Regions from separate parts of the Pseudomonas sp. F007 genome, predicted to be linked through region 1. Evidence: riboswitches for the same ligand, from Rfam matches in the RefSeq annotation. Region 1 holds a riboswitch; each other region holds the start of a gene.
The links. Region 1 has a riboswitch for cobalamin ahead of ACZYR5_RS00835 (ABC transporter substrate-binding protein). Riboswitches for the same ligand answer to the same signal wherever they lie in the genome.
Positions count from the first base shown of each region.

Region 1 (10,451 bases):
AGTTGCCGAACAGCGACTATTCTTGGGCGTGTCCGTCAGCTATTACAGGGAAACCAGGCTCATGAAACCCATCAAATCCTTCGCCTTGCGTGTTACGTTTGCCACCCTTCTGTCGACTGCCGCCATCAGCGCCCAGGCGGCTGATATTCCGTTGGGCAGTACCGCGATGGAAGGCCACGTGGTGACGCAGGTATTGGCGGTCGATGCGGCAAACCATCAAGTGACGATCGAAGGCCCTGACCAGCAGCCGATCCCCCTGCAACTGACCGAGAAAGCCAAGGCCCTGCACAACCTGAAAGTCGGTGACAAGGTCGACATTCAAGTCCTGCGCTCGGTGGCCTATGTACTCGACACCGAAGTGGGTGGCGCCCCCGGTGTCAGCGATGAAGCGATGACCATTCGGGCGACCAAGGACAATCCCAACCCGGGCGGCGAAGCGGTGCGCCAGGTCAAGGTCAGCTCGAAGATCACCAAGATCGATCTCAAAACCCATGAAGTGACCCTGCTGCCTCCTGAAGGCAAAGTGAGGGTGCTCAAGGTCGAAGATCCGGCACTTCAGGAGCGCATGAAGAAATTGCAAGTGGGGCAGACGGTTAATGCGATCTACACCGACATCCTGAAGATCAAAACCTCCGCCACTCAATAAAACCCATGAGTGATTTATTCAACGCGATTGCCCTGGGGTTGCTGGCGTTGTTGCCGTTGCTCAACCCGCCCACCACCGTGGCGCTGTTCCTCGCCCTGAGCAAAGGCCTCAACCAGCGCCAAAAAAACCAGCAGGCGCGGCTGACGGCCATCTATGTCTTCCTGATCATGACGCTGACCTACTACACCGGCGAACTGATAATGGATGCCTTCAACATCTCCATCCCCGGATTGCGCATCGCCGGGGGTGGCATCCTGATCGTCATGGGCATGAAGATGCTGTTTCCGCCGCCACCGCCACCCACGGCTGCCCACGAGGTCAAGGAAAAGGAAAGTTTCGCCCTGATTCCCTTGGCCATGCCCAGCACCGCCGGCCCGGGCACCATTGCCCTGATCATTAGTTCTGCGGCGACGATCAAGCACAGCACCCTGTTCCCGGCCTGGGTGATTGCCACCGCGCCGCCGCTGATCTTCCTGTTCACTGCGCTGATCCTGTGGATTTGCCTGCGCAGCTCGGGGCTGATCATGCGCATCACCGGCGAATCCGGGATCGACGCCATCTCCCGGCTGATGGGCTTTTTGCTGGTGTGCATGGGCGCGCAGTTCGCGATCAATGGCTCGATCGAAATCGTCCAGTCGCTCATCGACAGCAACTTTCACCCACCGCGCCTGCCCTAACGAACGGCTGGCGCGTTTCCTCCCGGCGGCGTGATCGACTACCATAGCGCCGCCGGTCCCCCACGGGATTAATAGGGAATCCGAAACACCACACCCGGTGTCCATCGGAACTGCCCCCGCAACTGTAGATGCCGAGCCCACTCCTCAACTGCCACTGGATCAACTCCGGGAAGGCCGGAGTGCGGCGACGACGCACGAGTCAGGAGACCTGCCGGCCAAGCAAATGACTAACCGGCGGGGTGTCCGGGAAGGACATCCTGCCGCCCGCCAGTTCCCTGGTCGCGCGGCCTTGCCCTGTGTTCAACGCAGTGTTCGAGGGTGTGTTTCCAAACCGTACCCCCTGCTGTTGCCTGTACGGTACAAATGGAGATTGCCCCATGCTGTTGCCCCGCCTTTCGACCCTCATTGCCGGTATGGGCCTGTGCGCCCTGGCCCAGGCCACCCCGACCCATTACCCGCTGACCCTCGAGAACTGCGGCAGCAGCCTGACCTTCCAGCATGCCCCCAGCGGTACCGTGACCATCGGCCAGGCCGGCACCGAAATGCTCTACGCCCTGGGCCTGGGCGACAAGGTGCTCGGCACGTCGCTGTGGTTCAACAACGTGCTGCCGGCGTACAAGGCGCAGAACGACAGGATCGAGCGCCTGGCGGACAACGATCCAAGTTTTGAAGCGGTGATCGGCAAGCGCCCGGAGCTGGTGACAGTGGAGCTGGAGTGGACGGTCGGGCCTCAGGGCGTGGTCGGCACCCGCGAACAATTTCATGAGCTGAAGATCCCCACCTACCTGCTGCCCTCCGACTGCGAAGCCAAGGACAACCTGGTGGGCGCCGACGGTACGCGCCTGGCGCCGTTCCGCATCGAAAGCATCTACAAGGGCATCGAGCAACTCGCCGAGATTTTCGATGTGCGCGAGCGCGGCACCCAACTGACCGACGAACTCAAGGCCAGCCTCGCCCAATCGATTGCCAAGGCACACGAGAAAAAGCGCCCGCCGCTCAGTGCCCTGGTCTGGTTCTCCAGTGCCGATATGGACATCGACCCTTATGTGGCCGGCCACAAGGGCGTTCCCGACTTCATGCTGACGACCTTGGGCGTGCGTAACGTGGTCGAGTCCGACGAGGAATGGCCGACGGTCGGCTGGGAAACCATCGCCAAGGCCAACCCGACGTTTCTGGTGATCGCTCGCATGGACCGCCGCCGTTTCCCCGCCGACGACCATGAAAAGAAACTCGCATTCCTGCGCAGCGACCCGGTGACCCGCAACATGGACGCGGTGAAGAACAACCGCATCATCATCCTTGATGCGATGGCCATGCAGGCCAGCGTGCGCACCTTCGACGGCTTGCGGCAACTGGCCGAGGCCATCGACGGCTACGACCTGCCGAAATGACCACGAGCCTGATTAGAACGCTACTGGCAATGGCGCTGCTGTTGGCCGCCGTGGTCGCCGGGGTGGCCATCGGTGAAACCGCCATCGAACTTCACGTGGTATTCCAGGTGCTGGCGAACAAACTGTGGGCGGCCGGCTACCCGCTCGACCCGATCGACGAGGGCATCGTCTGGAATTATCGCCTGACCCGCGCTTTGGTCGCCGCCGCCTGCGGTGCCGGCCTGGCCACCTGCGGGGTGATCCTGCAGTCGCTACTGCGCAATCCCCTGGCCGATCCGTACTTGCTGGGCGTCAGCGCCGGGGCCTCGACCGGCGCCGTGCTGGTGGCCCTGCTCGGCGTCGGCGCGGGCATGCTGACCTTGTCGGCCGGGGCCTTCGTCGGCGCCATGGCCGCGTTTGGCCTGGTGATCCTGTTGGCGCGATTCAGCGGCTCGAGTCGCGGCACCGGGCAAATCATCCTCGCGGGCATCGCCGGCTCGCAGCTGTTCAATGCCCTCACCGCGTTCCTGATTACCAAGTCGGCCAGTTCCGAACAGGCGCGGGGCATCATGTTCTGGCTGCTCGGTAACCTCAGCGGGGTGCGCTGGCCGTCGGTGTGGCTGGCGGTGCCGGTGGCGGTCGCGGGTCTGCTGTTATGCCTGCTGCACCGGCGTGCCTTGGACGCTTTTGCCTTTGGCAGCGATTCAGCCGCATCACTCGGCATACCGGTACGCCGGGTGCAGTTTGTGTTGGTCGGCTGTGCAGCGCTGGTGACGGCGGTGATGGTGTCGATTGTCGGCTCCATCGGTTTTGTCGGCCTGGTGATTCCCCATGCCGTGCGCCTGCTGCTCGGCACCGGGCACTCACGGCTGCTGCCCGCCAGTGCCTTGGCCGGGGCGCTGTTTCTGATTGCCGCCGATGTGCTGTCGCGGACCTTGATCAAAGGCCAGGTGATTCCGGTCGGGGTGATCACCGCGCTGGTCGGTGCGCCAGTGTTCGCGCTGATCCTGATCGGCCGCAGGAACGCCCGATGAACGCGCCCGCACTGAGTTGCCGAGGTCTGTCCTTCAGGGTGCGTGACGCCGAGTTGCTGGAGGATATCCACCTCGATCTGCATCGCGGCGAAACCCTCGGCGTCGTCGGGCCGAATGGCTCCGGCAAGTCTACCTTGCTCAAGCTGTTGGCCGGCTTGCGCACGCCGTCAGCCGGCGGTGTGTGGCTGGCTGACCAGCCGCTGGAAAAACTCTCGCGACGCAGCATCGCGCAACGCCTGGCGGTGGTCGAACAGCAGGCCGACACCGACGATGCGATCCGCGTGTTCGACGCCGTTGCCCTCGGGCGCACGCCCTGGTTGTCGGCCCTGCGCCCGTGGAGCCGGGAAGACGAGGCCATCGTCCGCCAGGCCTTGCACGATGTCGACGCCACGCACCTGGGCACACGCACCTGGCGCGGCCTGTCCGGCGGTGAGCGCCAGCGCGTGCACATCGCCCGGGCCCTCGCCCAGCGCCCGCAGATCCTGCTGCTCGACGAGCCGACCAACCACCTCGACATCCAGCATCAACTGACGATTCTCAAGGGCGTCCAGGCCCTGCCCGTCACCAGCCTGATCGTCCTGCACGACCTCAACCAGGCCCTGACCTGCGACCGCCTGGCAATCCTCGACCGCGGACGCCTGGTGGCACTCGGCAAGCCGCTGGAAGTGCTCACGCCACAACGTTTGTACGACACCTTCGGCGTGCAGGCCCACTACCTCACGGACCCGCTCGACGGCGCGCAGATCTTGCGCTTGCGCGCCACCTGATAGCGGGTCTGCCACGGCGAATCAGTTGCGGAATCCGTGACCGCCCCCAACCTTGTAGGAGCCGGCTTGCCGGCGAAGGTGCAGAGCCTGACACACCGCAGAGTCGCCATGCGCTGCGATGCGGCGGCCCGACAAGCAGCTCCTACAAGAGTCAGACACCCGCGACTTTGGCCCGCGCCGCATGCAATTTCTTGTAGCTGTCGATCAAGCGCAGGTGCCGGTCCAGGCCTTCGAGCTTCATGCTGGTTGGCGTCAGGCCATGGAAGCGTACGCTGCCGTTGACCGAACCAATCGCCGCATCCATCCGCTCGTTGCCGAACATCCGGCGGAAGTTGACCTCGTAGTCCGCCAGCTCCAGGTCTTCGTCCAGTTCCATCTCCAGCACTGCGTTCACCGCCTGGTAGAACAGGCCGCGCTCGACGGTGTTGTCGTTGTACTGCAGGAAGGCTTCCACCGCGTCCTTCGCCTCTTCGTATTGCTGCAGGGCGAGGTAGATCAACAGTTTCAGCTCGAGGATGGTCAACTGGCCCCAGGCCGTGTTGTCGTCGAACTCGATACCGATCAGGGTGGTGATATCGGTGTAATCATCCAGCTCGCTTTCCACCAGGCGCTCGCCCAGGGCCTTCAGTTCGGCGTCGTCGAGGCTGTGCAGATTGAGGATATCGGCACGGAAGAACAGCGCCTTGTTGGTGTTGTCCCAGATCAGGTCGTCCAGCGGGTAGATCTCCGAATAGTCCGGCACCAGGATCCGACAGGCCGTGGCACCGAAGTGCTCGTAGACCGCCATGTACACTTGCTTGCCCATGTCTTCGAGGATCTTGAACAGGGTCGCGGCTTCTTCTGCGTTGGAGTCTTCGCCGTCGCTGGTGAAGTCCCACTCGACGAACTCGTAGTCCGACTGGGCACTGAAGAAGCGCCACGAGACCACGCCGCTGGAATCGATGAAGTGCTCGACGAAGTTGTTCGGCTCGGTCACCGCGTGGCCTTCGAAGGTCGGCAGCGGCAGATCGTTCAAGCCCTCGAAACTGCGGCCCTGAAGCAATTCGGTAAGGCTGCGTTCCAGCGCCACTTCCAGGCTCGGGTGCGCGCCGAACGAGGCGAATACACCACCAGTACGCGGGTTCATCAGGGTCACGCACATCACCGGGAATTCACCGCCCAGCGAGGCGTCCTTGACGAGCACCGGGAAGCCCTGCTCCTCCAGGCCCTGGATCCCGGCCAGAATCGCCGGGTACTTGGCCAGCACCTCCTGCGGCACGTCCGGCAGGGCGAACTCGCCTTCGATGATTTCGCGCTTCACCGCCCGCTCGAAGATCTCCGACAGGCACTGCACCTGGGCTTCAGCCAGGGTGTTACCGGCGCTCATGCCGTTGCTCAGGAACAGGTTTTCGATCAGGTTCGAGGGGAAGTACACCACCTCGCCATCGGACTGGCGCACGAACGGCAAGGACACAATGCCCCGCTCTTCGTTACCGGAGTTGGTGTCGAACAGGTGCGAGCCGCGCAGTTCGCCATCGCGGTTGTAGATCTTCAGGCAGTGCGGGTCGAGGATTTCCGGCGGCAGTTCGTCCTTGCGCCCCGGCTGGAACCAGCGCTCATCCGGGTAATGCACGAACGGCGCGTTGGCGATGTCCTCACCCCAGAACTGGTCGTTATAGAAGAAGTTGCAGTTCAGCCGCTCGATGAACTCGCCCAGGGCCGAGGCCAGCGCGCCTTCCTTGGTGGCACCCTTGCCGTTGGTGAAGCACATCGGCGAATGCGCATCGCGGATATGCAGCGACCAGACGTTGGGCACGATGTTGCGCCATGAAGCGATTTCGATCTTCATCCCCAGGTCGGCGAGGATCCCCGACATGTTGGCGATGGTCTGCTCCAGCGGCAGGTCCTTGCCGACGATGAAGGTGCTGGCGTCCGCCGTCGAGTTGGGCATCAGCAGCGCTTGAGCATCGGCGTCGAGGTTGTCCACCTCTTCGATGACGAACTCCGGCCCGGCCTGCACCACCTTCTTCACCGTGCAGCGGTCGATGGATCGCAGGATGCCCTGGCGGTCCTTGTCGCAAATGTCGGCCGGCAGTTCGACCTGGATCTTGAAGATCTGGTTGTAGCGATTCTCCGGGTCGACGATGTTGTTCTGCGACAGCCGGATGTTCTCGGTGGGAATGTTGCGAGTGCTGCAGTACAGCTTCACGAAGTACGCCGCACACAGGGCCGACGAGGCGAGGAAGTAATCGAACGGGCCCGGCGCAGAGCCATCACCCTTATAGCGAATGGGTTGGTCGGCAATCACCGTGAAGTCATCGAACTTGGCTTCAAGTCGGAGGTTGTCGAGAAAATTAACCTTGATTTCCATAGGGGATTACCAAAAAAGTCGAGCGAAACTGAATGGGCGCGATTATCCGGGTTTTACGCTGGAAGTACTGCGCTTTCGTTGAAAAAAGCCCGGTGCTCATCGACCGTTGGTAAATTTTATTGAACGATCGCAGCCACCGCTCACTCGAAAAACCCACATCATCAGCCGTGGCGGCAGGCAAAAACCGCCCGGTTCGGTGCACAACGCTACTGGTCGAGCACGCTGCAAAAGCAGGTGCCGCCTGAAAGCTGTACAGAGTGCAAATGCTGCAAACAGCGGTACACGTAAGCCACCAGTAGCGACACACATGCCGAAAAAAGGGCTTGGACACCATGTGCGGATTAGCTGGCGAATTACGTTTTGATCTTCAACCGGCCAACCTGGCGGCCATCGAACGCATCACCCATCATCTGGCACCCCGTGGCCCTGACGCCTGGGGCTTCCACAGCCAGGGGCCGATAGCCCTGGGCCATCGCCGCCTGAAAATCATGGACCTGTCGGACGGATCGGCGCAGCCGATGGTCGACAATGTCCTGGGCCTGTCCCTGGCCTTCAATGGCGCGATCTACAACTTCCCGGAACTGCGCGCCGAGCTGGAAGGCCTGGGTTACGCGTTCTACTCCGGTGGCGACACCGAGGTCCTGCTCAAGGGCTACCACGCCTGGGGCGAAGCGCTGCTGCCGAAGCTCAACGGCATGTTCGCCTTCGCCATCTGGGAGCGCGATGCCCAACGTTTGTTCATCGCCCGCGACCGGCTCGGGGTCAAGCCGCTGTACCTGTCGCGCACCGACCAGCGGCTGCGCTTCGCCTCGGCCTTGCCGGCGCTGCTCAAGGGCGGCGATATCACACCGATCCTCGATCCGGTCGCGCTCAATCACTACCTGAACTTTCACGCCGTGGTGCCGGCTCCCCGCACCCTGTTGGCCGGCATTGAAAAACTGCCGCCGGCGAGCTGGATGCGCATCGAGGCCGACGGCCGCACCGAGCAGAAAACCTGGTGGACCCTGCCCTACGGCCCACGCGCCGACGAGCAAAATCTGACCCTCGAAGACTGGCGTGACCGGGTTCTCGCCAGCACCCGCGAAGCCGTGGCGATTCGTCAACGGGCGGCGGTGGACGTTGGTGTGCTGCTGTCCGGTGGCGTCGATTCGAGCCTGCTGGTGGGCCTGCTACGTGAAGTCGGCGTGGAGGATCTGTCGACCTTCTCCATCGGTTTCCAGGACGCCGGCGGCGAGCGCGGTGACGAGTTCCAGTATTCCGACCTGATCGCCAGGCACTACGGCACCCGCCATCACCAACTGCGCATCGACGAAAAGGAAATCATCGAGCAATTGCCGGCGGCCTTCCGGGCGATGAGCGAGCCGATGGTCAGCCACGACTGCATTGCCTTTTATCTGTTGTCCCGTGAGGTGGCCAAGCACTGCAAGGTGGTGCAAAGCGGTCAGGGTGCCGACGAACTGTTCGCCGGCTACCACTGGTATCCGCAGGTGGATGCCGCCGAGGATCCCTACGCCGCCTACCGCCAGGCGTTTTTCGACCGCAGTTATGAGGACTACGCCGCCACGGTGCAACCGCAGTGGATGACTGCCCATGACGCCGCCGGCGACTTCGTCCGCGAGCATTTCGCCCAGCCCGGCGCCGACGCGCCTGTGGATAAGGCGCTGCGCCTGGACAGCACGGTGATGCTGGTCGACGACCCGGTCAAGCGTGTGGATAACATGACCATGGCCTGGGGCCTGGAGGCGCGCACGCCGTTTCTCGACTACCGCCTGGTCGAGTTGTCCGCGCGGGTGCCGGGCAAATTCAAGCTGCCGGACGGTGGCAAACAAGTGCTCAAGGAAGCGGCGCGGTTGGTGATCCCCAGCGAAGTGATCGACCGCAAGAAAGGTTACTTCCCGGTGCCCGGCCTCAAGCATTTGCAGGGCGACACCCTGAATTGGGTGCGCGAGTTGCTGCTCGACCCAAGCCAGGACCGTGGCCTGTTCAACCCGGCGATGCTCGATCGCCTGCTCACCGACCCGCAAGGCCAACTGACCCCGCTGCGCGGCTCCAAGCTGTGGCAACTGGCGGCGCTGAACCTGTGGCTCAGCGAACAAGGAATCTGATCAATGAAACCTCACGCCACAGCCCTCAACCAGCGCTTGCTGCGCGGCCAGGCGCCGTCCTATGAACGCCTGCAGGCACGCTTTGCCGAAGACGGCAGCTGCAGCGGCGAGCCAATTGCCGTGCATTGCGGCTGGGGGCGCCTGCTGATCGGCCACACCTTCCCCGACGCGGCGAGCCTGGCCGGCGAACTGGCCCACGAGCAACCGGGTGAGCGTGACATCGCCCTCTACGTCGCAGCGCCCCAGCAGGTGCTGGGGCTGGAACCGGCGCAGCTGTTTCTCGACCCGTCCGACACCCTGCGCCTGTGGTTCAGCGACTACCGCCAGGCGACCCGGGTGTTTCGCGGTTTTCGAATTCGTCGGGCGCAGAGCGCCGACGATTGGCAGGCGATCAATCGCTTGTACCAACTGCGCAACATGCTGCCGATCGACCCCGAACGCCTGACACCCCGCCATCAAGGTGGGCCGGTGTACTGGCTGGCGGAGGACGAAGACAGCGGCGCGGTAATCGGCAGCGTCATGGGCCTGAACCATGAAAAGGCCTTCCATGACCCGGAACACGGCAGCAGCCTCTGGTGCCTGGCCGTCGACCCGCAGTGCACACGGCCCGGGGTCGGCGAGGTGCTGGTGCGCCACCTGATCGAGCACTTCATGAGCCGTGGCTTGAGCTACCTCGACCTGTCGGTGCTGCACGACAACCGCCAGGCCAAGCAGCTCTATGCCAAGCTTGGGTTCCGCACCCTGTCGACCTTCGCCATCAAGCGCAAGAACGGCATCAATCAACCGCTGTTTCTCGGCCCGGGCCCCGAAGCCGAGTTCAATCCCTACGCACGGATCATCGTCGAGGAAGCCCATCGGCGCGGCATCGATGTTCAGGTCGATGACGCCCAGGCCGGCATGTTCACCCTGAGCCTCGGCGGGCGCCGGGTGCGCTGCCGCGAATCCCTCAGCGACCTGACCAGTGCCATCAGCATGAGCCTGTGCCAGGACAAAAGCCTGACCCACAAAGTGCTCAAGGGCGCCGGTCTTAATCTTCCCGCGCAGCAATTGGCGGGCAATGCCGACGACAACCTGGCGTTTCTCGATGAGCACCAGCGGGTGGTGGTCAAGCCGCTGGACGGCGAGCAGGGCCAGGGCGTGGCAGTGGATTTGCAGCAGATCGACGAAGTGCAACAAGCCATCGAAGCCGCGCGCGCCTTCGACAGCCGGGTGCTGCTGGAAAGCTTTCACGAAGGCCTCGACCTGCGCATTCTGGTGATCGGTTTCGAGGTCGTCGCCGCAGCAATTCGCCGTCCGGCGGAGATTGTCGGCGATGGCCAGCATCGGGTCCGGACCCTGATCGAAGCGCAAAGCCGGCGGCGCCAGGCTGCTACCCACGGCGAAAGCAAGATCCCGCTGGACCACGAAACCGAACGCACCCTGCAAAGTGCCGGCTACCAATACGACAGTGTTCTGCCAGCAGGCGAGCGGCTGTTCGTGCGACGTACCGCCAATCTGCACAC
Region 1 covers NZ_JBVATA010000001.1:168,236-178,686, forward strand. The annotation lists gene ACZYR5_RS00825 (hypothetical protein) at 62-646, shown strand; gene ACZYR5_RS00830 (MarC family NAAT transporter) at 652-1,323, shown strand; cobalamin riboswitch at 1,360-1,553, shown strand; gene ACZYR5_RS00835 (ABC transporter substrate-binding protein) at 1,701-2,714, shown strand; gene ACZYR5_RS00840 (FecCD family ABC transporter permease) at 2,711-3,727, shown strand; gene ACZYR5_RS00845 (ABC transporter ATP-binding protein) at 3,724-4,494, shown strand; gene ACZYR5_RS00850 (OsmC domain/YcaO domain-containing protein) at 4,646-6,844, opposite strand; gene ACZYR5_RS00855 (N-acetylglutaminylglutamine amidotransferase) at 7,177-8,949, shown strand; gene ngg (N-acetylglutaminylglutamine synthetase) at 8,953-10,451, shown strand, end outside.

Region 2 (10,451 bases), 96 kb from region 1:
AGAGGCGCTGTTCCATCTGTTCAACCGCCTGCGCGACAGCGGCCGACGCCTGCTGATCGCCGCTTCCACCTCGCCCCGCGAATTGCCGGTCAAGCTGGCCGACCTCAAATCGCGCCTGACCCTGGCGCTGATTTTCCAGATGCGCCCGCTGTCCGATGAAGACAAGTTGCGCGCGTTGCAATTGCGTGCGTCACGTCGCGGCCTGCACCTGACTGACGAAGTCGGGCATTTTATTCTGACTCGCGGTACCCGCAGCATGAGTGCGCTGTTCGAACTGCTCGAGCAGCTCGATCAGGCTTCCCTGCAAGCGCAGCGCAAGCTGACGATCCCGTTCCTGAAAGAGACGCTAGGCTGGTAAAACCGCGGCCTGTAGGACATTTTGGCATATTCCAGACGCAAAAAATCCCGCTGGCGGAGGGGGCTCGCAGCGCGCGTGTAAATGGAATGGGCTTAAGCGCTTAGATGTCAGGGCAAAACGGCAAAGTCACATTTAAATCGATTGAATTTGCAAATGAGGATGATAGAAGGCATAGTCTCGGCTTCTTTACACATTCAGCCACGGTCGTGCCCATGCTAAAGCGCTTCGCACCCCTCGTGCCTCTCGCACTCGTCACCCTGTTGTTTGGTTGCGCTGCACACTCGCCAGTGTCCCAGCAAGACGTCCAGCAACAACAGGCTAAAAATGCTGCTACCGCGCAGTCTTCCGCTCTTTATCAGGAAGAACTGGCGACCGAAAAAGAGCTCGCCGACTTTGCTGGCAGCAAGCCTTATCAGATGCCGGTTCTGGCCGACAGCATCCTCGAACGTGGCATGTCCCTGATCGGTACCCGTTACCGTTTCGGCGGTACCTCTGAAGCCGGTTTCGATTGCAGCGGTTTCATCGGCTACCTGTTTCGCGAAGAAGCTGGCATGAACCTGCCGCGCTCCACCCGTGAAATGATCAACGTAGACGCGCCATTGGTTTCTCGCAGCAAGCTGGAGCCGGGCGATCTGCTGTTCTTCGCCACCAATGGTCGTCGCGGTCGTGTCAGTCACGCCGGGATCTACCTGGGTGATAACCAGTTCATCCATTCCAGCAGCAGCCGCAGCGGCGGCGTGCGGGTCGATAGCCTGGGCGACAGCTACTGGAGCAAGACTTTCATCGAAGCCAAGCGCGCCCTTGCGATGGCTCCGACCACGGTCACCGCGCGCAAGTAAGTTATCGGGCAACGGCGCTGTAACCACCGTGTTAGAGCGCCGGCGGTCCAACAAAATGATATTCCTCAGTAATGCCCCTTCTTTTTGTAGTGCAAACTTAAAGTCTTACTTGAAGTTTGGCGCGTACCCGCTAGAATTCTGATCTATTGTTGAAAACTAACCGCGTAAGCCCTGCTTACGCGGTTTTGTTTTCAGCCTCTCGGCAGAGAAAGCCGCAGCCAGTTCAGGATGTTCTGTGATGACGAAGTCGGCCCGCCTAGCACTGATTCTCTGCGCCGCGCTGCTCAGCGCCTGCGCCAGTCGCACGCCGCCACCTGCCAAAGTGGTCCGTGCGCCGGTTTTCGCCCCCACCCAGAGTTTTTCGCCGGTCGCCGACGACGTGCTGTTTCGCGCCCTCGGCCTGGTCGGCACTCCTTATCGCTGGGGCGGCAACACGCCGGATTCAGGTTTCGATTGCAGCGGCTTGATCGGCTACGTCTACCGCGATGCAGCAGGTATTTCCCTGCCACGCACCACCAGTGAAATGATCGGCATGCAGGCACCGAGTGTCGGCAAGGACTCCCTGCAGACCGGCGACGTGATTTTCTTCGCCACCAATGGCGGCTCCCAGGTCAGTCATGCCGGGATCTACGTCGGCGAAGGGCGTTTCGTGCATGCGCCGGCAACCGGCGGAACAGTCAAGCTCGACAGCCTGTCCAAGGCCTATTGGCAGCGTGCCTACCTGAGTGCCAAGCGCGTCTTGCAGCCTGAGCATCTGGCGCGTATTCCCTAGTTTTGTTCCGGGTGGGCGGAGGGGGTCATGACTGCACGAACGCTTAATCTCGACGACGCCCTCTATCACTACTTGCTGGATGTCTCGCTGCGCGAAACGCCGCTGCTGCGCCGTCTGCGTGACGAAACCCAGGCCCTGCCCATGGCACGCTGGCAAGTGGCACCCGAGCAGGGGCAGTTTCTCGCCTTGCTGATCAAGCTCACCGGCGCCCGTCGGGTGCTGGAGGTCGGCACCTTTACCGGCTACAGCGCGCTGTGCATGGCGGCGGCGCTGCCCGATGATGGCAAATTGATCTGCTGCGACATTCCCGGCGACTACAATGCCACTGCCCGCCGTTATTGGCAGGAAGCAGGACTGAGCGAGCGTATCGAACTGCGCCTGGCGCCCGCCTTGCAGACCCTGGCCGAACTTGAGCGGGAGGGGCAGGGTGGATGCTTCGATCTGATGTTCATCGACGCCGACAAGGCCAATTACCCGGCCTATCTGGAGCATGCCCTGCGTTTGCTGCGCACCGGTGGGCTGGCGGTGTTCGATAACACCCTGTGGAGTGGGCGCGTGCTGGAGAGCAATCCGCAAAGCGAAGATACCCGCGCCATCCAGGCCTTGAATCGGGCGCTGAAGGAGGATGCGCGGGTTGATCTGTCGTTGCTGCCACTGGGTGATGGCCTGACGCTGTGTCGCAAACGCTGACATCAGCGTGTAGCGGATACTCGCCAGATCTTGTTACCTACGTCGTCGGCCACCAACAGGTCGCCTTGTCGGTCGATCACCACGCCTACCGGCCGGCCCATTGCCTCTTCATCCTTGTTCAGGAAACCGGTCAGCACATCCACCGGCGGGTCAGAGGGTTTGCCGGCGTGAAAGGGCACGAAGATCACTTTATAGCCACTATGGGGTTCACGGTTCCATGAGCCATGCTGGCCAACGAATGCGCCCTCGGTGAAGGGCGCCGGTAATGTGCTGCCTTGGGCGAAGGTCAGGCCCAGTGAAGCGGTGTGCGGGCCCACGGCATAATCCGGTGCGATGGCCTTGGCCACCAGCGCCGGATCCTGCGGGCTGACCCGGTCGTCGACATGTTGCCCGTAATAGCTGAAGGGCCAGCCGTAGAAACCACCGTCCTTGACCGAGGTGATGTAGTCCGGCACCAGGTCGCTGCCGATCTCGTCCCGCTCGTTCACCGCCGTCCACAGGGCCTTGCTGTTCGGCTCCCAGGCCATGCCGTTGGGGTTGCGCAAGCCCGAGGCAAAAATCCTGTGATTGCCGGTGGCCCGATCCACTTCCCAGATCGCCGCCCGACCTTGCTCCTGGTCCAGACCGTTCTCGCCGACATTGCTGTTGGAGCCGACGGTCACGTAGAGCTTGCTGCCGTCGGTGCTGGCGATCACGTTTTTGGTCCAGTGGTGATTGAGGGGGCCGCCTGGCAGGTCGATGACCTTCATCGGTTTCGAACTGATCGTGGTTGCACCTTCGACATAGTTGAAGCGCAGCAGGCGGTCGGTATCGGCCACGTACAAGTCATTGCCCACCAGGGTCATGCCAAAGGGGGAGTTGAGGTTCTCGATAAAGGTTGTGCGGGTTTCGGCCACACCGTCGTGGTTGCTGTCGCGCAGCAGGGTGATGCGATTGGCGCTGGGTACCGCAGCCCCTGCGCGGCCCATGAACTGCTTCATGACCCAGCCGCGCAGGCCTTTGCTGTCATCGGGCTTGGGTGGCGCGTTGGTTTCGGCCACCAGCACGTCGCCATTGGGCAGCACGTACAGCCAGCGTGGATGATCCAGGCCTTCGGCGAATGCCCCAACCTTGGTGCCGGCGGCGGCCGTTGGTTTGGCGCCATCGGCCCAGCCCACGGCAGGCGCGATGTTGACGGTGGGCAGCAGGGTCTTGTTTGGCGCCGGCAGTTCGGGCGATGGGCCAGTGCCCTCGGCGACTTTCAGGACTGCGGTCTCGCCGCAGGCGACCAGGGCTGCGGCCAGGGTGAGGACAACTGTCAGGCGAGACGTTTGCATGCCGATCTCCCATTAATAACATCGCGTGATGGGTAGAGGCGCGCGCGGCGCCGAAGGTTCAATCGGTCAGGCCGGGCCTTCCTTTAATTGACGCTCCACCCCCAACCCACTAACCTTCGCGACTTGTTTCAGGTGCTCGGTGGCCCGTGGGTCGATCGAGTGAAACAGGGAAGCCGGTGAGGGCGCGTTCTTTGACAGGACGGGCGACGATCCCGGCGCTGCCCCCGCAACGGTAAATGAGTGAAAGCGCTGCCATCAGCCACTGTGTCCGCTGCGACATGGGAAGGCGCAGCGCCCGGCCAATCGCCGCTCATGAGCCCGGAGACCGGCCTGATCCATCCAGCGGCATCACGGTGGGCGATGCCAGGCTTCTTGCCGTCTTTTTCCATGCCTGCCCGCCGTTATCCAGCCTCAACGGAGAGCTCCCCCATGACTGATTCCCCTGAACGCGACGAACGACACCTGGCGCGCATGCTGCGCAAGAAAGCGGTGATCGACGAGCGCATTGCCAACTCGCCCAACGAATGCGGGCTGCTGTTGGTGCTCACCGGCAACGGCAAGGGCAAGAGCAGTTCGGCGTTCGGCATGCTCGCGCGAGCCATGGGCCACGGCATGCAATGCGGCGTGGTGCAGTTCATCAAGGGCCGTAACAGCACCGGCGAAGAGTTGTTCTTCCGGCGCTTCCCCGAGCAGGTGCGGTTTCATGTGATGGGCGAAGGGTTCACCTGGGAAACCCAGGATCGCCAGCGTGATATCGCCGCCGCCGAAGCGGCCTGGGCCGTGTCCCGCGAGCTGCTGCAAGATCCGGCCATCGGCCTGGTGGTGCTGGATGAGCTGAACATTGCCCTCAAGCATGGCTATCTGGATCTCGATCAGGTGCTCAGCGATCTGCAGGCCCGTCCGCCTATGCAGCACGTGGTGGTCACTGGTCGCGGTGCCAAGCCGGAGATGGTCGAGTTGGCCGACACCGTCACCGAAATGGGCATGATCAAGCACGCGTTCCAGGCCGGGATCAAGGCGCAGAAAGGTGTCGAACTGTGAGTCACTGTTCATGAATAACCCTCGTCACTGCCCGGCGGTACTGATCGCCGCGCCGGCTTCCGGTCAAGGCAAGACCACCGTCACCGCCGCCCTGGCGCGCCTGCACCGCAACCAGGGGCGCAAGGTCCGGGTATTCAAGTGCGGTCCGGATTTTCTCGACCCGATGATCCTCGAGCGCGCCAGCGGCAATCCTGTGTACCAACTGGACATGTGGATGGTCGGCGAGCAGGAAAGTCGTCGTCTGTTGTGGGAAGCGGCCCTGGACGCGGATCTCATCCTCATCGAAGGGGTCATGGGGCTGTTCGATGGCACCCCCTCCAGCGCGGACCTGGCCCGGCACTTTGGCGTGCCGGTACTGGGGGTGATTGATGGCACCGCCATGGCCCAGACCTTTGGCGCACTGGCACTGGGCCTGGCGCGCTATCAGCCGGACCTGCCGTTCGCCGGGGTCCTGGCCAACCGGGTCGGCACCTTGCGTCATGCACAGCTGCTTGAAGGCAGCCTGACCGAAGGCTTGCGTTGGTACGGCGCGTTGTCGCGCGAGACCGGCATCGAGTTGCCGAGTCGGCACCTGGGCCTGGTCCAGGCCAGCGAGCTGAATGATCTGGACCTGCGTCTCGACGCGGCGGCAGATGCCCTCGCCAGCAGTTGCGAAGTGGCACTGCCGCCAGCGGTGACCTTTGCCGCGCCTGAAGTGATCGCCGCCGAGCCGCTGCTGGCCGGGGTGCGCATCGCCGTGGCCCGCGACGAAGCCTTTGCCTTCACCTATGGCGCGAGCCTCGACCTGTTGCGGGCGATGGGCGCCGAACTGTGCTTCTTTTCACCGATTCGTGATCGGCAACTGCCCGTAGCGGACAGCCTCTACCTGCCGGGCGGCTATCCGGAACTGCACCACGTGGCACTGGCGCAGAACAGCGCCATGCTCGCCGCCATCCGTGCCCACCATGACGCCGGCAAACCCTTGCTCGCCGAATGCGGCGGCATGCTCTATCTGCTGGACTCGCTGACCGACGTCGACGGCGTACGCGCCGAACTGGTCGGTTTGCTCAGCGGCGACGCGGTGATGCAAAAACGCCTGGCCGCGCTGGCGTTACAGGCGGTGGAGTTGCCGGAAGGCGCGTTGCGCGGGCACACCTACCACCACTCGCTGACCAGCACTACCCTCGAGCCGATCGCTCGTGGCCTGAGCCCCAATGGCGGGCGCGGAGCGGAGGCGGTCTACCGTGAAGGGCGGATGACCGCGTCCTACGTGCACTTCTACTTCCCCTCCAATCCATCAGCGATTGCCGCACTGCTCGCGCCTGCAGCGAAGCAGCCATGAGCGCCAAGGAATTTTCCGAAGCCGAACGCCAGGCGGTCTATCGGGCGATTGCCGAGCGACGCGACATGCGTCACTTCAGCGGCGGCACGGTGGCGCCGGAGTTGTTGCGCCGCCTGCTGGAAGCGGCGCATCAGGCGCCGAGTGTCGGCCTGATGCAGCCCTGGCGGTTTATCCGCATCAGTGATCGAACGCTGCGCCAGCACATCCAGAGTCTGGTGGAAGAGGAACGGGTGCGTACTGCCGAGGCCCTCGGTGAGCGTTCCGACGACTTCATGAAGCTCAAGGTCGAAGGCATCAACGACTGCGCCGAAGTGCTGGTCGCGGCCTTGATGGATGACCGCGAACGGCACATTTTCGGCCGACGGACGTTGCCGGAAATGGACATGGCATCGCTGTCCTGCGCGATTCAGAACCTCTGGCTGGCCGCCCGTGCGGAAGGGCTGGGAATGGGCTGGGTGTCGTTGTTCGAACCGCAAGCGCTGGCCGACCTGCTTGGGTTGCCGCCAGGGGCCAAGCCGCTGGCGGTGTTGTGCCTGGGACCGGTCAACGAATTCTATCCAGCGCCGATGCTGGCACTGGAAGGCTGGGCGCAACCGCGTCCGCTGAGTGAACTGCTGTATGAAAATAGTTGGGGAGTGAGTCAATGAGTGTGGCGTTGCTGAGTGTCGCCGCCGTGGCGCTGGATGCGTTGCTGGGCGAACCGAAACGCTGGCATCCGCTGGTGGCTTTCGGCCGTTTTGCCGACCGGGTCGAGCAGCGCTTCAACGCCGCCGGTCGCGGCTGGCGCAGCCATGGCGTCACCGCCTGGGTGATCGTGGTCGTGCCCCTGACCCTGCTGGCCACGGCTTTGTCGTGGCTGCCCTACATCGGTTGGCTGGTGGAGATTCTTGCGCTGTATTGCGCCCTGGGTCTACGCAGCCTCGGCGAGCATGTCGAACCGGTGGCCCGTGCCTTGCGCAGCGATGACCTGGACGAAGCCCGCAACCGGGTCGGTTATCTGGTCAGTCGCCAGACCAGCGAGCTGGACTCAACTGAAGTGGCCCGTGCGGCCACCGAATCGGTGCTGGAGAACGGCAGCGACGCGGTATTTGCCGCGCTGTTCTGGTTCGTCGTGGCCGGTGCGCCGGGGGTGGTGCTTTATCGCCTGAGCAATACCCTCGACGCGATGTGGGGCTATCGTAATGAGCGCTTCGAACGTTTTGGCTGGGCAGCGGCGAAAATCGACGACCTGCTCAACTACATTCCCGCACGCCTGGTGGCCCTGACCTACGCGCTATTGGGCAAAACCCGCCTGGCGCTCAAGTGCTGGCGCACCCAGGGACCGACCTGGGACAGCCCCAACGCCGGGCCGGTGATGGCGGCCGGTGCCGGGGCCCTGGGTGTGGAATTGGGCGGCGCGGCGATCTACCACGGCGAGCTGCATCAACGTCCGCAACTGGGCGAAGGCGTGCCGGCGGATGCTGACTCGATCGACCGTGGCTGGCAATTGGTCCAGCGCGGGGTGTGGTTGTGGTTGCTGATTCTCTGTGTGGGAGCCGAGTTTTATGCTTGAACACGGTGGCCGCCTGCGCAAGGCGGCCTTGCACTATGGCATCGCCGAAGCCGACTGGCTCGACCTTTCCAGCGGCCTGGCGCCGTGGCCGTGGGCGATCCCGGAGATTGCGCCACGGGCCTGGGCGCGTTTGCCGGAAACCGAAGACGGCCTGGAGCAGGCGGCGCGCGAGTACTACGGCGCCAGCCATGTACTGCCAGTCGCCGGCTCGCAAATGGCTATCCAGTTGCTGCCGCGCTTGCGCCGTGCCGGCAAGGTCGGCGTGCTCTCGCCGTGCTATGCCGAACACGCCGAAGCCTGGCGGCGCAACGGCTACGTGGTGCGCGAAGTGGTGGAGCAGGAGGTGGATTTCTACCTCGATAAGCTTGATGTGCTGGTGGTGGTCAATCCGAACAATCCCACCGGTCTGAGCCTGACCCCGGAACGCCTGCTCGAATGGCACGGGCGGCTGGCGCAGCGCGGCGGCTGGCTGGTGGTCGATGAAGCGTTCATGGACAACACCCCGCATCTGAGCCTGGCGGCCTTCGCCAATCAGGTCGGGTTGATCGTGTTGCGCTCCTTCGGCAAGTTTTTCGGCCTGGCGGGTGTGCGCCTGGGTTTTGTCCTGGCGGAACGCAAACTGCTCAAGTTACTCGCCGAACAGGTCGGCCCCTGGGCGGTCAGTGGGCCGACGCGGGTACTCGGCCAGGTTTGCCTGCGTGATACCGAAGGGCATCAGCAGCAGCGCCTGCGCAGCGAGGCGGCCAGCCAGCGCCTGGTGGAAGTCCTCGAGCGGCATGGCTTCAAGCCCCACGGTGGCTGCGCCTTGTTCCAGTGGTTGATCACCGAGCGTGCCGAGCACTTGTATGAATTCATGGCTCGGCAGGGCATCTTGCTGCGCCTGTTCAGTCACAACAGCAGCGTACGCTTTGGCCTGCCGGCCGACGAAAATGACTGGTTGCGCCTCGAGCGCGCTTTCATCGCCTACGCCAAGGAAGCCTCATGACTACATTGATGGTGCAGGGCACCACGTCCGATGCCGGCAAGAGCACCCTGGTGACGGCGTTGTGTCGCTGGGTGACGCGCCAGGGTGTGGCGGTGGTGCCGTTCAAACCGCAGAACATGGCACTCAACAGCGCCGTTACTGCCGATGGCGGCGAGATCGGCCGGGCCCAGGCGGTCCAGGCCCAGGCCGCGCTCCTCGAGCCGCATACCGATATGAACCCGGTGTTGCTCAAGCCCAACAGCGACACCGGCGCCCAGGTGATCATCCACGGCCGGGCCGTTACCACGATGAATGCCGTCGCCTATCACGACTACAAAGCGATCGCGATGCAGGCAGTGCTGGCGTCCCATCAACGCCTCAGCGCCGCCTACCCGGTGGTGATGGTCGAAGGCGCTGGCTCACCGGCGGAGATCAACTTGCGTGCCGGCGACATCGCCAACATGGGCTTTGCCGAGGCAGTGGATTGCCCGGTGCTGCTGATTGCCGACATCAACCGCGGTGGTGTGTTCGCCCATCTGGTTGGCACCCTGGAACTGCTCTCGGCCAGCGAACAGGCGCGGGTCAAAGGCTTCATCATCAATCGCTTTCGCGGTGATATCGCACTGCTGCAACCGGGCCTGGATTGGCTCGAGGCGCGCACCGGCAAACCGGTGATTGGCGTCCTGCCCTATGTCATGGACCTGCACCTGGAGGCCGAGGACGGCATCGACCAGCGTCAGACCGACAAGGCCGAACAGGTGCTCAATGTGCTGGTGCCGGTCTTGCCGCGCATCAGCAACCACACCGATTTCGACCCGTTGCGCCTGCATCCCCAGGTCAACCTGCAGTTTATTGGCCCTGGCCAGCCGATCCCGCCGGCGGACCTGATCATCCTGCCGGGCTCGAAAAGCGTGCGCAGCGATCTGCAGCACTTGCGCGCCAATGGCTGGGACACCGCCATCACCCGGCACCTGCGCTACGGCGGCAAGCTGCTGGGGATCTGCGGAGGGCTGCAGATGCTCGGCGCGCAGGTACACGACCCGCTGGGCCTGGAGGGCGCCGCTGGCTCCAGCGCCGGCCTCGGTTTGCTGGCGTTTGAAACCGTGCTCGAACGAGAGAAGCAACTGCGCAATGTGCGTGGCCGTTTACAGGTGGAAAACGCCGAGGTCAGCGGTTATGAGATTCATGCCGGGGTGACCACCGGCCCTGCACTGGAGCACGCAGCGGTGTTGCTGGAAGACGGACGCTGCGACGGCGCACAGAGTGCCGATGGCCAGGTGCTCGGGACTTATCTGCATGGCCTGTTCGAATCGCCCGCCGCCTGCAGTGCGCTGCTGCGCTGGGCCGGTTTGCAAGCGGTGCAGGAGGTTGATTACCACGGCTTGCGCGAACGCGATATCGAGCGCCTGGCGGATCTGGTGGAAAAGCATCTGGATACCGGGCTGTTGCGTCAGCTCTGTGGGATTTGAATTGACTGCTCTGGCCTCATCGCGAGCAGCGGAACGCCGCCCGGGCTGCTCCTACAGGTTTTTATGTATACGCCGCACCCCTGTAGGAGCGAGCCTGCTCGCGAAGGGGCCATCTGCCTCACTGAAATT
Region 2 covers NZ_JBVATA010000001.1:264,348-274,798, reverse strand. The annotation lists gene hda (DnaA regulatory inactivator Hda) at 1-358, shown strand, start outside; gene ACZYR5_RS01365 (C40 family peptidase) at 571-1,197, shown strand; gene ACZYR5_RS01360 (C40 family peptidase) at 1,436-1,969, shown strand; gene ACZYR5_RS01355 (O-methyltransferase) at 1,997-2,659, shown strand; gene ACZYR5_RS01350 (PQQ-dependent sugar dehydrogenase) at 2,662-3,975, opposite strand; cobalamin riboswitch at 4,089-4,323, shown strand; gene cobO (cob(I)yrinic acid a,c-diamide adenosyltransferase) at 4,405-5,016, shown strand; gene ACZYR5_RS01340 (cobyrinic acid a,c-diamide synthase CobB) at 5,027-6,337, shown strand; gene bluB (5,6-dimethylbenzimidazole synthase) at 6,334-6,984, shown strand; gene cbiB (adenosylcobinamide-phosphate synthase CbiB) at 6,981-7,889, shown strand; gene cobD (threonine-phosphate decarboxylase CobD) at 7,882-8,874, shown strand; gene ACZYR5_RS01320 (cobyric acid synthase) at 8,871-10,322, shown strand.
Region 2: another riboswitch for cobalamin. It lies ahead of cobO (cob(I)yrinic acid a,c-diamide adenosyltransferase); the one in region 1 lies ahead of ACZYR5_RS00835 (ABC transporter substrate-binding protein).

Region 3 (10,451 bases), on a different contig from region 1:
CGCGGCTCTGCCACAGGCGTCCGTCGATCGCGCCCTGCACGCCGGCGCCATAGGCACCGGGCTTGGCGCCGAAGATCCGCCAACCGGCCTGACGCGCCGCCGCCTCGGCATCGATTCCGGACTGCAGCAACGCCTCGCGCTCCTGGCGCACCTTGGCCGCCAGCGGGTTGAGGTCATCCGGCTCGTCCAGCGCGGCCACCGCTTGCACGGCGGCGTCGAACAGGCGAATCAGGTTGGCGAAGGCATCACGAAAGAACCCGGAGACGCGCAAGGTCACGTCGACCCGTGGGCGGTCGAGCAGGCTCAGCGGAAGGATCTCGAAATCGTCGACCCGCTGGCTACCCGTGGCCCATACCGGACGCACGCCCATCAGGGCCATGGCCTGGGCAATGTCGTCGCCGCCGGTGCGCATGGTCGCCGTGCCCCACACCGACAGACCGAGCTGGCGCAGGTGATCGCCGTGGTCCTGCAGGTGCCGCTCGAGAATCAGGTTGGCCGATTGAAAACCGATGCGCCAGGCAGTGGTGGTCGGCAGGTTGCGCACGTCCACCGAATAGAAATTGCGCCCGGTGGGCAACACATCGAGGCGTCCACGACTGGGGGCGCCACTGGGGCCGGCGGGGACGAAACGCCCGTCGAGGGCGCTGAGCAAGCCGTGCATTTCCGCCGGGCCGCAGGCGTCCAGGCGTGGGGCGACGACTTCGCGCAGGTGGTCGAGGATGGCCTCGACCTCTACCGATGCCGGCCATTGTAGGAGCGAGCCTGCTCGCGATGGAGTGTCAGGCGACTGCGATGTGTCTGATACACCATCGCGAGCAGGCTCGCTCCTACAGGTATCAGGGTTCAATGTCTGCGAGATCAGTTGGCTGGCAAACAACTCCAACCGCTCACGGGTATCGCCTGCGGTACGCCACGGCTCATCGCTGATCGCGGCCAATACCTCCGGCCGCGGCCCATTCCAGGGTTCGCCCAGCGCACAGTCCAGCGGATCGAAACCCAGAACAAAAGCTTTACTCAGCGCCCGCAACACACTCGACTGCGCCCCCCGGCCATCCCCCCGGGGAATGCGCAACAGCGCAAGCAAGGTATCAATGCGCAACCGCCCACTCGGCGATTCGCCAAACACATGCAGGCCATCGCGGATCTGCGATTCCTTGAGGTCGCACAGGTAGGTGTCCAGGCGCGGCAGCCAGATCGCCGCGTCGGCGTCGCTGTCGAGTTGCAACTCACGGTCGATATGGGTTTCACGCACCAGCGCCAGAATGTCGCGCTGCAGTTCGCGGGCGCGGCGCGGGTCGAGCAACTGCGCTTCGTAATATTCGTCGGCCAACAACTCCAGGTTGCGCAGCGGCCCGTAGGTTTCGGCACGGGTCAGCGGTGGCATCAGGTGGTCGATGATCACCGCCTGGGTGCGGCGTTTGGCCTGGGCGCCCTCGCCCGGGTCGTTGACGATAAACGGGTAGATGTTCGGCAGCGGCCCCAGCAGCGCATCCGGCCAGCACTGCTCGGACAGGCCGACGCCCTTGCCCGGCAGCCATTCGAGGTTGCCGTGTTTGCCGACATGGATCAGCGCATGGGCGCAATAGACCTTGCGCAGCCAGAAGTAGAACGCCAGGTAGCCGTGGGGCGGCACCAGGTCCGGGTCGTGGTAGACCGCGCTCGGATCGACCTGATAACCACGCGCCGGCTGGATGCCGACAAAGGTCAGGCCGAAGCGCAGGCCGGCGATCATCAGTCGACCGTCGCGGTACATCGGGTCCGCGCTCGGGTCGCCCCAGCGCTGCAGCACCGCGTTGCGATTGGCTGCGGGCAAGGCTTCGAACATCGCCCGGTAGTCCTCCAGCGCCAGGCTCTGCTGGCAGGGGCGCAGGTCGATGCTGTCGAGATCATTGCTGACCCCGCCGAGCAATTGCTGGATCAACGCGGTGCCGCTGGCGGGCAATTCGGCCGGTAGCGGATACCCCTGAGCCTGCAACGCTCGCAGAATATTCAAGGCCGCCGCCGGCGTATCCAGGCCGACGCCATTGCCGATGCGTCCATCGCGAGTCGGGTAGTTGGCGAGAATCAGTGCCACCCGTTTTTCGCTGTTCGGCACCCGCGCCAACTCGGCCCAGCGCCGGGCCAGTTCGGCGACGAAATCCATGCGCTCGGGGTGCGCCCGGTAGCACACCACATCGCACTGGCTGCGCTCGCTGCGCCAGGCCAGGTCCTTGAAGCTGATGGGCCGGCTGATGATCCGCCCGTCCAGTTCCGGCAAGGCGATGTGCATCGCCAGGTCACGCGGCCCCAGCCCCTGTTCGCTGGCACTCCAGCCCGGCTGATTGTCCTGGGCACAGATCGCCTGGATCACCGGGATGTCGCGGCGGAACGGCCGCAGGTGCGGCGCCTCGGGGCTGGATTGAGCAAAGCCGGTGGTATTGAGGATCAGCGCCGCCTGCACCTCGTCCAGCCAGTCCTCGACCACGCTCAGGCAGCCGGGCTCCTTGAGGCTGGCGACGGCGATGGGCAAGGGATTGAGCCCCGCCGCCTGCATGCGCTGGCAGAACACATCGACGAACGCGGTGTTGGCCGCCTGCAAGTGCGAGCGATAGAACAGCAGCGCCGCCACTGGCTGGTCGGGCTGCCAGTCGGCTTGCCAATCCTTCAGGTTCGGCTGGGCGTGATGCGGATGATAGATCGCCGTGCGTGGCAAAACCTGCGGTTCACCCCAGGCATAGTCGCGGCCAAGCCAACGGTTGGCCAGGCAGCGATACAACTCCAGGGCGTTGTGCTTGCCGCCCTGGCGCAGGAAGTGCCAGAGCCGCTCGCGGTCTGCCACCGGCACCGTGCTCAAGTCGCTGAGCTCCGGGTCGGGACGGTCGTCGCCCGGCACCAGAATCAACTGCACGCCGCGCTGCGCCAGCTCGATCAGGCGCTCGACGCCATAGCGCCAATAAGCAATCCCGCCGTGCAGCGAGATCAGGATGACTTTGGCGTGGCGCAGCACCTGATCGACATACAGGTCGACCGAGGCGTGATTCTGCACCTGCATCGGGTTGGCCAGGCGCAGGCTCGGGTAATCCTCAGGCAGTTGCTGCGCGGCCTCGGCCAGTAGCGCCAGGCTGGAGTCACCGCTGCACAGGATCACCAGCTCGGCGGGGGTTTGCCCGAGATCGGCAATGTTGTCCTCGGAGACGAATCCGCCGGGCTGGGTCCTGAGCAGGTGCATGGATCAGACGCTGAGGGCGGCGCGCAGTTGCGCTTCGAGCAGGGCCGCATCCAGTTCCTGGCCGATCAGCACCAGACGCGTGCTGCGCGCTTCTTCGGCGCCCCACTGGCGGTCGAAGTGCTTGTCGAAGCGCGTGCCCACGCCCTGGATCAGCAGACGCATCGGCTTGTTCGGGATGGCGGCGAAACCCTTGACCCGCAGGATGCCGTGCTGCACCACCAGTTGGGTCAAGGCATCAAGCAGCAGGCTTTCATCGGCCTGCGGCAGTTCGATGGAGATCGAATCGAAGGCGTCGTGATCGTGATCGTCATGATCGTCGCCGTCGTGGTGATGATCGTGATGGCTGTGGCGGCTGTCGATGTGCTCTTCGGAGCCGGCGCCCAGGCCGATCAGCACGTCCAGTGGCACGCGACCGCTGCTGGCCTCGATGATTTTCACCGCTGGCGGCAGTTCCTCGGCGACTTCCAGGCGCACTCGGGCCAGGTCTTCGGGGTTGATCAGGTCGGTCTTGTTGAGGATCACCAGGTCGGCGCTGGACAGCTGGTCGGCGAACAGTTCGTGCAGCGGCGATTCGTGGTCCAGGTTCGGGTCGAGCTTGCGCTGGGCGTCGACCTGGTCCGGGAAGGCGGCGAAGGTGCCCGCGGCAACGGCCGGGCTGTCGACCACGGTGATGACCGCGTCAACCGTGCAGGCGCTGCGGATTTCCGGCCACTGGAAAGCCTGGACCAGCGGCTTGGGCAGGGCCAGGCCGGAGGTTTCGATGAGGATGTGATCAAGGTCGCCACGGCGCGCCACCAGCTCGCGCATCACCGGGAAGAACTCTTCCTGGACGGTGCAGCACAGGCAGCCGTTGGCCAACTCATACACCCGGCCGCTGGCTTCTTCCTCGGTGCAACCGATGGAGCACTGCTTGAGGATTTCGCCGTCGATGCCCAGCTCGCCAAATTCGTTGACGATCACCGCGATGCGCCGGCCCTGGGCGTTGTCGAGCATGTGCCGCAGCAAGGTGGTCTTGCCCGAGCCGAGGAAGCCGGTAACGATGGTGACGGGGAGTTTGGCCAGTGTTTTCATCGGATGCCCTTTGGCAAGGTGGCGGGCATACGGGACGAGGACCGGCAACGCAGACGCGCGCGGGAGCAGTTCGCCACCGGATCACCCCGCCCGGTTGTAGTGAGAATCTGGATCGAGGCAGGTCTCCTGGCTGACGGTGGGCCGGTCTTTCGACTGGCGGTTTCTGCGCCTTCCCGCCGCTCGAAAGAGCGTGCAGTGGCCTGGCAGCGACGACACCGTTCACAGTTGCGGGGGCAGCCGCGGCATCGACCGCGTTCCCTTCTTAGCTTCGGCGCTGGGGCCGAAGAACCTCGAAGGTGCAAGGCTACGCATCGTACTGGGCCTGGTCAATGTTTGTGGTGGCCACTGATCCATTGTGGGAGCGAGCCTGCTCGCGAAGGGTTCAACCCGGTCCCAGGATTGACGCCAGCACCCGCCCATGCTCTCCTACACAGCTTGTTACGGGTGCCCTTCACAGGGTGAAACGGGAAACCGGTGAATCATGTGCTTTACTCCAAAGCCATGTCAGTCCGGTGCTGCCCCCGCAACGGTAAGCGAGCGAAGAATCACAGCCACTGTGCCTGCTGTAGGGCATGGGAAGGCGATTCTTGCAGGTTTGGCCAGTGCCAGCCCCTCGTGAGCCCGGAGACCGGCCCGCAATACTTGAATAACAAACCCGCGGTGGGCGGGCGCTGTTTGAGTTTCCGCGGCCTGCTCGCGGAGGCTTGCATGCGCACGGATCACCCCTGACTGACCAGAGGTAAGCGCCATGTCGACCATCAGCAGCACCCGCCACGCCACCGCCGCCGGCACCACCACACTGGGCCAACGCCTGGTGGCCGCCCTCAGTGCCTCGATCCTCGGTGCCTGCCTGGTGTATTTCGCCGGCTTCTCGCACATCGAAGCCGTGCACAACGCCGCTCATGACACCCGGCACAGCGCCGCTTTCCCGTGCCACTGAGACCTGCCCAGATGATCAAGCGTATTGCTCAAACCGCAGGTTTCAGCGGGCTGCTGGCCGCCCTTCTGCTGACCCTGCTGCAAAGCTTCTGGGTCTCGCCGCTGATTTTGCAGGCCGAGACCTACGAGAAATCCGAGCCCGTCGCAGAGCACGTGCATGAACATGCCGACTCGGCGATGGCTGCCCACAGCCACGACGCCGAAGCCTGGGAACCGGAAGACGGCTGGCAGCGCGTGCTGTCGACCACCGGCGGTAACCTGGTGGTGGCGGTCGGTTTTGCACTGATGCTCGCCGGTCTCTACACCCTGCGCTCCCCGACCCGCACGTCCCAGGGCCTGCTCTGGGGCCTGGCCGGCTACGCCACTTTCGTGCTCGCGCCGACCCTCGGCCTGCCGCCGGAGCTACCGGGTACTGCCGCCGCCGACCTGGCGCAACGGCAGATGTGGTGGATCGGTACTGCCGCTTCTACCGCTGCCGGTATCGCGCTGATCGCCTTCGGCAAAAACTGGCTGCTGAAGGCACTCGGCGTGGCCATCCTGGCGGTGCCGCACATCGTCGGCGCACCGCAACCGGACGTGCATTCGATGCTCGCCCCCGAGGCCCTGGAAGCACAGTTCAAGATCGCTTCGCAGCTGACCAACGTGGCGTTCTGGCTGGCCCTGGGGCTGATCAGCGCCTGGTTGTTCCGACGCAAAAGCGCAGGTGACTATCAGGCATGAGTGAAACGCGCGCGGCGCCGACCCTGGTGGTCGGCCTCGGCTGCCAACGCGGCTGCCCGGCCAGCACGCTGCGCGCGTTACTCGATCAGGCCTTGCAGGCTCAGCGGATCGATCTGCAATCGATCACCGCGCTGGCGAGCATCGACCTGAAACGCGATGAACCTGGTCTGATTGAACTGGCTGAGCAATTGGGTTTACCGCTGACCGTGTTCAGCAGCGAGCAATTGTCCGGCTATCAAGAACAGCTCAGCCACCAGTCGCAGATCGCTTTCGAGCGCACGGGTTGTTACGGCGTCGCCGAAAGCTCTGCCCTCGCCCTGGCCGAAGCACTGGCCCAGGCGCCGGCGACCTTGCTGATTTCACGGCAGAAGTATGCGCAGGCGACCTTTGCGTTGGCGTGTGCGGGGTAATGATTTCCTGCACCTGTAGGAGCGAGCTTGCTCGCGAAAAACGTTAACGATGACACGAGCATCCTGAATAATTGCGGCGCCCTCAAGTTTTTCGCGAGCAAGCTCGCTCCTACAGTTTCAACAGCGAACATTGCCATAATCCCCCTTTTCATCATGAGCATCGCTCATCTGCACCCTTCCCTACCCCCTCAGGAGCCGGCCATGACCGTCTACTTCATCGGCGCCGGCCCCGGCGATCCGGAACTGATCACCGTCAAGGGCCAACGGCTGATCCGCAGTTGCCCGGTGATCATCTACGCCGGCTCGCTGGTGCCAGCTGCCGTGCTCGAAGGCCATCAGGCCGAACAGGTGGTCAACAGCGCCGAACTGCACCTGGAACAGATCATCGAGCTGATATACGAGGCCCACGCCCAAGGCCAGGATGTGGCTCGCGTGCACTCAGGCGATCCGAGCCTGTACGGCGCCATCGGCGAGCAGATCCGCCACCTGCGGGCACTGGATATTCCGTTCGAAATCATCCCCGGCGTCACCGCCACCGCCGCCTGCGCGGCGTTGCTGGAAGCTGAATTGACCCTGCCGGACATCGCCCAGAGCGTGATCCTCACCCGTTATGCCGACAAGACCACGATGCCCGCCGGCGAGTCGTTCAGCAGCCTGGCCGCCCACGGCACCACCATGGCCATTCATCTGGGGGTCAATCACCTGGAGAAAATCATCGCTGAACTGCTGCCCCATTACGGCGCGGATTGCCCGATTGCCGTGGTGCACCGGGCCAGTTGGCCGGATCAGGACTGGGTGCTGGGGACCCTGGCAGATATCGCCGAGAAGGTGCAGGCCAAGGGTTTTCGCCGCACGGCGTTGATTCTGGTGGGCCGGGTGTTGGCCAGTGACAGCTTCAGCGAGTCGTCGCTGTATCGCGCGGGACATGCGCATTTGTATAGGCCGTAGATGTAACCTCGATGAATGCGGTGTGGCTGATGGCCTCATCGCGAGCAGGCTCGCTCCTACAGTGGGATTTGTGTCGGTCACAAATACTGTGATGTATGCGAAACCCTGTAGGAGCTGGCTTGCCAGCGATGGAGGCCAACGATGACACGTGATATCGGGATGTACACAGGCATAAAAAAACGGCGCTCACGGGGCGCCGTTTTTTTGGGTCGCAGCGAACGCCTTAGTAGTAGGCGTTTTCTTTCTGCGTGTGGTCGGTCACGTCGCGCACGCCCTTGAGCTCCGGGATGCGCTCGAGCAGGGTGCGCTCGATGCCTTCCTTCAGGGTCACGTCCGCCTGGCCGCAGCCCTGGCAGCCGCCGCCGAACTGCAACACGGCGATGCCGTCTTCCACCACATCGATCAGGCTGACCTGGCCGCCGTGGCTGGCCAGCCCCGGGTTGATTTCGGTTTGCAGGTAGTAGTTGATGCGCTCGTTGATCGGGCTGTCGGCGTTGACCATCGGTACTTTGGCGTTTGGCGCCTTGATGGTCAGCTGGCCGCCCATGCGGTCGGTGGCGTAGTCGACGACAGCGTCATCCAGGAAGGCTTCGCTGAAGTGATCGATGTAGGCGGTGAAGCTTTTCAGCCCCAGCGCGGTGTCTTCCGGCTTTTCCTCGCCCGGCTTGCAGTAGGCAATGCAGGTCTCGGCGTACTGGGTGCCAGGCTGGGTGATGAAGACGCGGATGCCGATGCCCGGAGTGTTCTGCTTGGACAGCAGATCAGCCAGGTAATCGTGGGCGGCGTCGGTGATGGTAATAGCGGTCATGGAATTTCCTCGCAGGCTTGGGCGCAGTTTACGCCAAACGTGGCGCCGGACAAAGTCCCAGTATTTTTGTCGGGTTAAAGCGCGGGCCTGAACCCGCGCTCAATCACAGGTTCTCGTAGCGATTCATGTCCAGCACGCCCTCTTCCACCGGGTCGGTTTCGTGGATATAGCGGCTCAGATCGTGGAAATACACCCAGAACAGCGGATGGCTGCGGCGAATGCCCCAACGCTCGACAATGCGCTCGAAACGGTTGGCGTCCTTGGCGTTTTCCATGTCCTCGACGAATTCCGGCACGTCGGCCACCGGGATATTGAACATGAAATTCGGGTAGCTGCTGAGCACCCCGGGGTACAGGGTCAGGGTGTCCAGACCCGGCTGATAGCGCAGGGATTCGCCGAGCATGAACGCGACGTTGCTGTGGGCGCGGTTGCGCAGCAGGCTGTAGATCTCGCGCTTGCCGCCGGGCACTTCGATGCGCAGCATGGTCGCTTCCGGCAATTGGTCGATCACCTTCAAGCCCGCCGCCGGGCGCGACACCAGGCGACTCAGGACCTGTTCAGCACCCTGCAGCGCCGGGTCGATATTGGCCCGCGAGCAGTAGGCACCGTCGCAGCGGTTGATTGGGTCGGGCCGGGCATTCAGGTCGCCGTAGCGCGCCAGCAACTGATGGGTGAAGTCGCGCATCGGGTCCTTGGGGTCCAGGCTCAGCGCAGTCGGGGTGTCGTCGTCGATGTTTTCATAGTCCATCCACATCTTCAGCTTGCCGCTGTTCTGGTACCAGTCGTCGAGGTAGGCATCCCGCGAGTCGGCCGGCATCAGGCGCAGGAAGTTCAGCTCGGCGCCGTTGCGGATCAGGTCGAAATACAGCCGCGTCTGCGCCTGGTGCGAGACGTTGCCGTAGACGTCGAAGTTCACCGCCAATTGGTAGTAGGTGCGCTCCAGCAGCGGGTAGTCGAACAGCCACATGGTCTGCGGCACATCGCCGATCAGGCCCTTGGTCACCGAAGCGCTGTCGAAGTGGCGGAAGATGCTCAGCAACGAGTTGTCATTACCGGCCCACAGGGTCGACCAGCTCGGCGCCGGCGCCTCGGCGTAGCTGTCGCGGCGCAGGGCTTCGTAATCGTTGCGCTTGTCGCGGTAGGTGTGCCACAGGCTCAGGACGCTGCCGACATCATCATTCTGCCCGGGCATCGCCAGCAGCGGCGTGGCCTGGCGCCGGTAGTTCGGATCGACGATGTACAGGTCATGCTCGGGGGCCTGGAACAGCGCCCAGAAGTTGTCGCGGATCACATCGGTCGCGATCTGCCCACGGCACACCGGGCCACGTATAAAGGTGCGCACGAAGTATTCGGCGTTATCCAGCATGAACTGATAGCGCGCCTGGGCGGGGATCGCCTGAAAGGTCTCGAACGGGTTGGCGCGGCGCTCCGGGCCGTAGCCGGGCAAGGCGTCGACCTGCCAGTTGCCGCTGTAGAACAGGCTCTTGACCCGGGCCAGCTTGGCCGGGCTCAGCGGATAACTGATGTGGGTCTTGTGCACGATCACCCCCTGCACCGGCCACAGGCGGTAGTACACCTGGGTGCCCGGGTCATCGTTGGGGCGGCGGCTGGCGATCAGGTCGATCGGCTGGCCGGTCGGGGTGCGCGAACGCACCCACTGGAAGAAGTGCCCGGGCTCGCCATTCTTGAAGTAGACATGGGCGAGGAACAAATGCTCGTACAGCCAGCGCGCCACCAGGCTTTCCCGGGCGCCCGGGGCATTCAGCAGATTTTCCCATTGCACCACCTGCGCGGCTTCTTGCGCGTTCGGCGCCAGGGCCTGTTCATCGATGGGCGCGCCCGAGGCCAGCCAGCGTTGCAGGGTCTGGTATTGCGCGTCGGTCAGACCGGTGACCGCCAGGGGCATGCCTTCTTTCGGGTGCTGGCTGGCATAACCGTCGAATTCCGCCGGCTGCGGGCACATATTATTGCGGTTGAGCCCCAGGACGATGTCTTCCGGCAGCCTGGCATTCGGTTGCAGCGGAGTCTGGTGCCCCAGCTCGAGCATCCGCGCCATCAACGCGGCCTGACTGCCCTGAGACTCGATCACCGGGTAGAAGCCCTTGTTCTGCCAGGCTTGCTTGCCAAAGGCGTCGTAAAAAATCCGCGTCGGGCTCGACGCCGTGCTGCGATCACCGTCATAGACCGGGACCTTGCTCGCGCCGCGCGCCGCGCCTTCGCCGCTGCCCAGGTTGAGCTGACAGGCGGCGTCGTTGCAAGCGTGGCAGGCCACGCACTTTTCGGTGAAGATCGGTTGAATGTCGCGGGTATAGGAGATCGCCGGCGAGCTGCCTTGCGCTACCGCGAA
Region 3 covers NZ_JBVATA010000012.1:117,913-128,363, reverse strand. The annotation lists gene cobN (cobaltochelatase subunit CobN) at 1-3,208, opposite strand, end outside; gene cobW (cobalamin biosynthesis protein CobW) at 3,212-4,279, opposite strand; cobalamin riboswitch at 4,379-4,587, opposite strand; cobalamin riboswitch at 4,705-4,930, shown strand; gene ACZYR5_RS27565 (CbtB domain-containing protein) at 5,028-5,219, shown strand; gene ACZYR5_RS27560 (CbtA family protein) at 5,231-5,938, shown strand; gene ACZYR5_RS27555 (cobalamin biosynthesis protein) at 5,935-6,348, shown strand; gene cobM (precorrin-4 C(11)-methyltransferase) at 6,550-7,296, shown strand; gene nfuA (Fe-S biogenesis protein NfuA) at 7,520-8,104, opposite strand; gene ACZYR5_RS27540 (fatty acid cis/trans isomerase) at 8,208-10,451, opposite strand, start outside.
Region 3: another riboswitch for cobalamin. It lies ahead of cobW (cobalamin biosynthesis protein CobW); the one in region 1 lies ahead of ACZYR5_RS00835 (ABC transporter substrate-binding protein).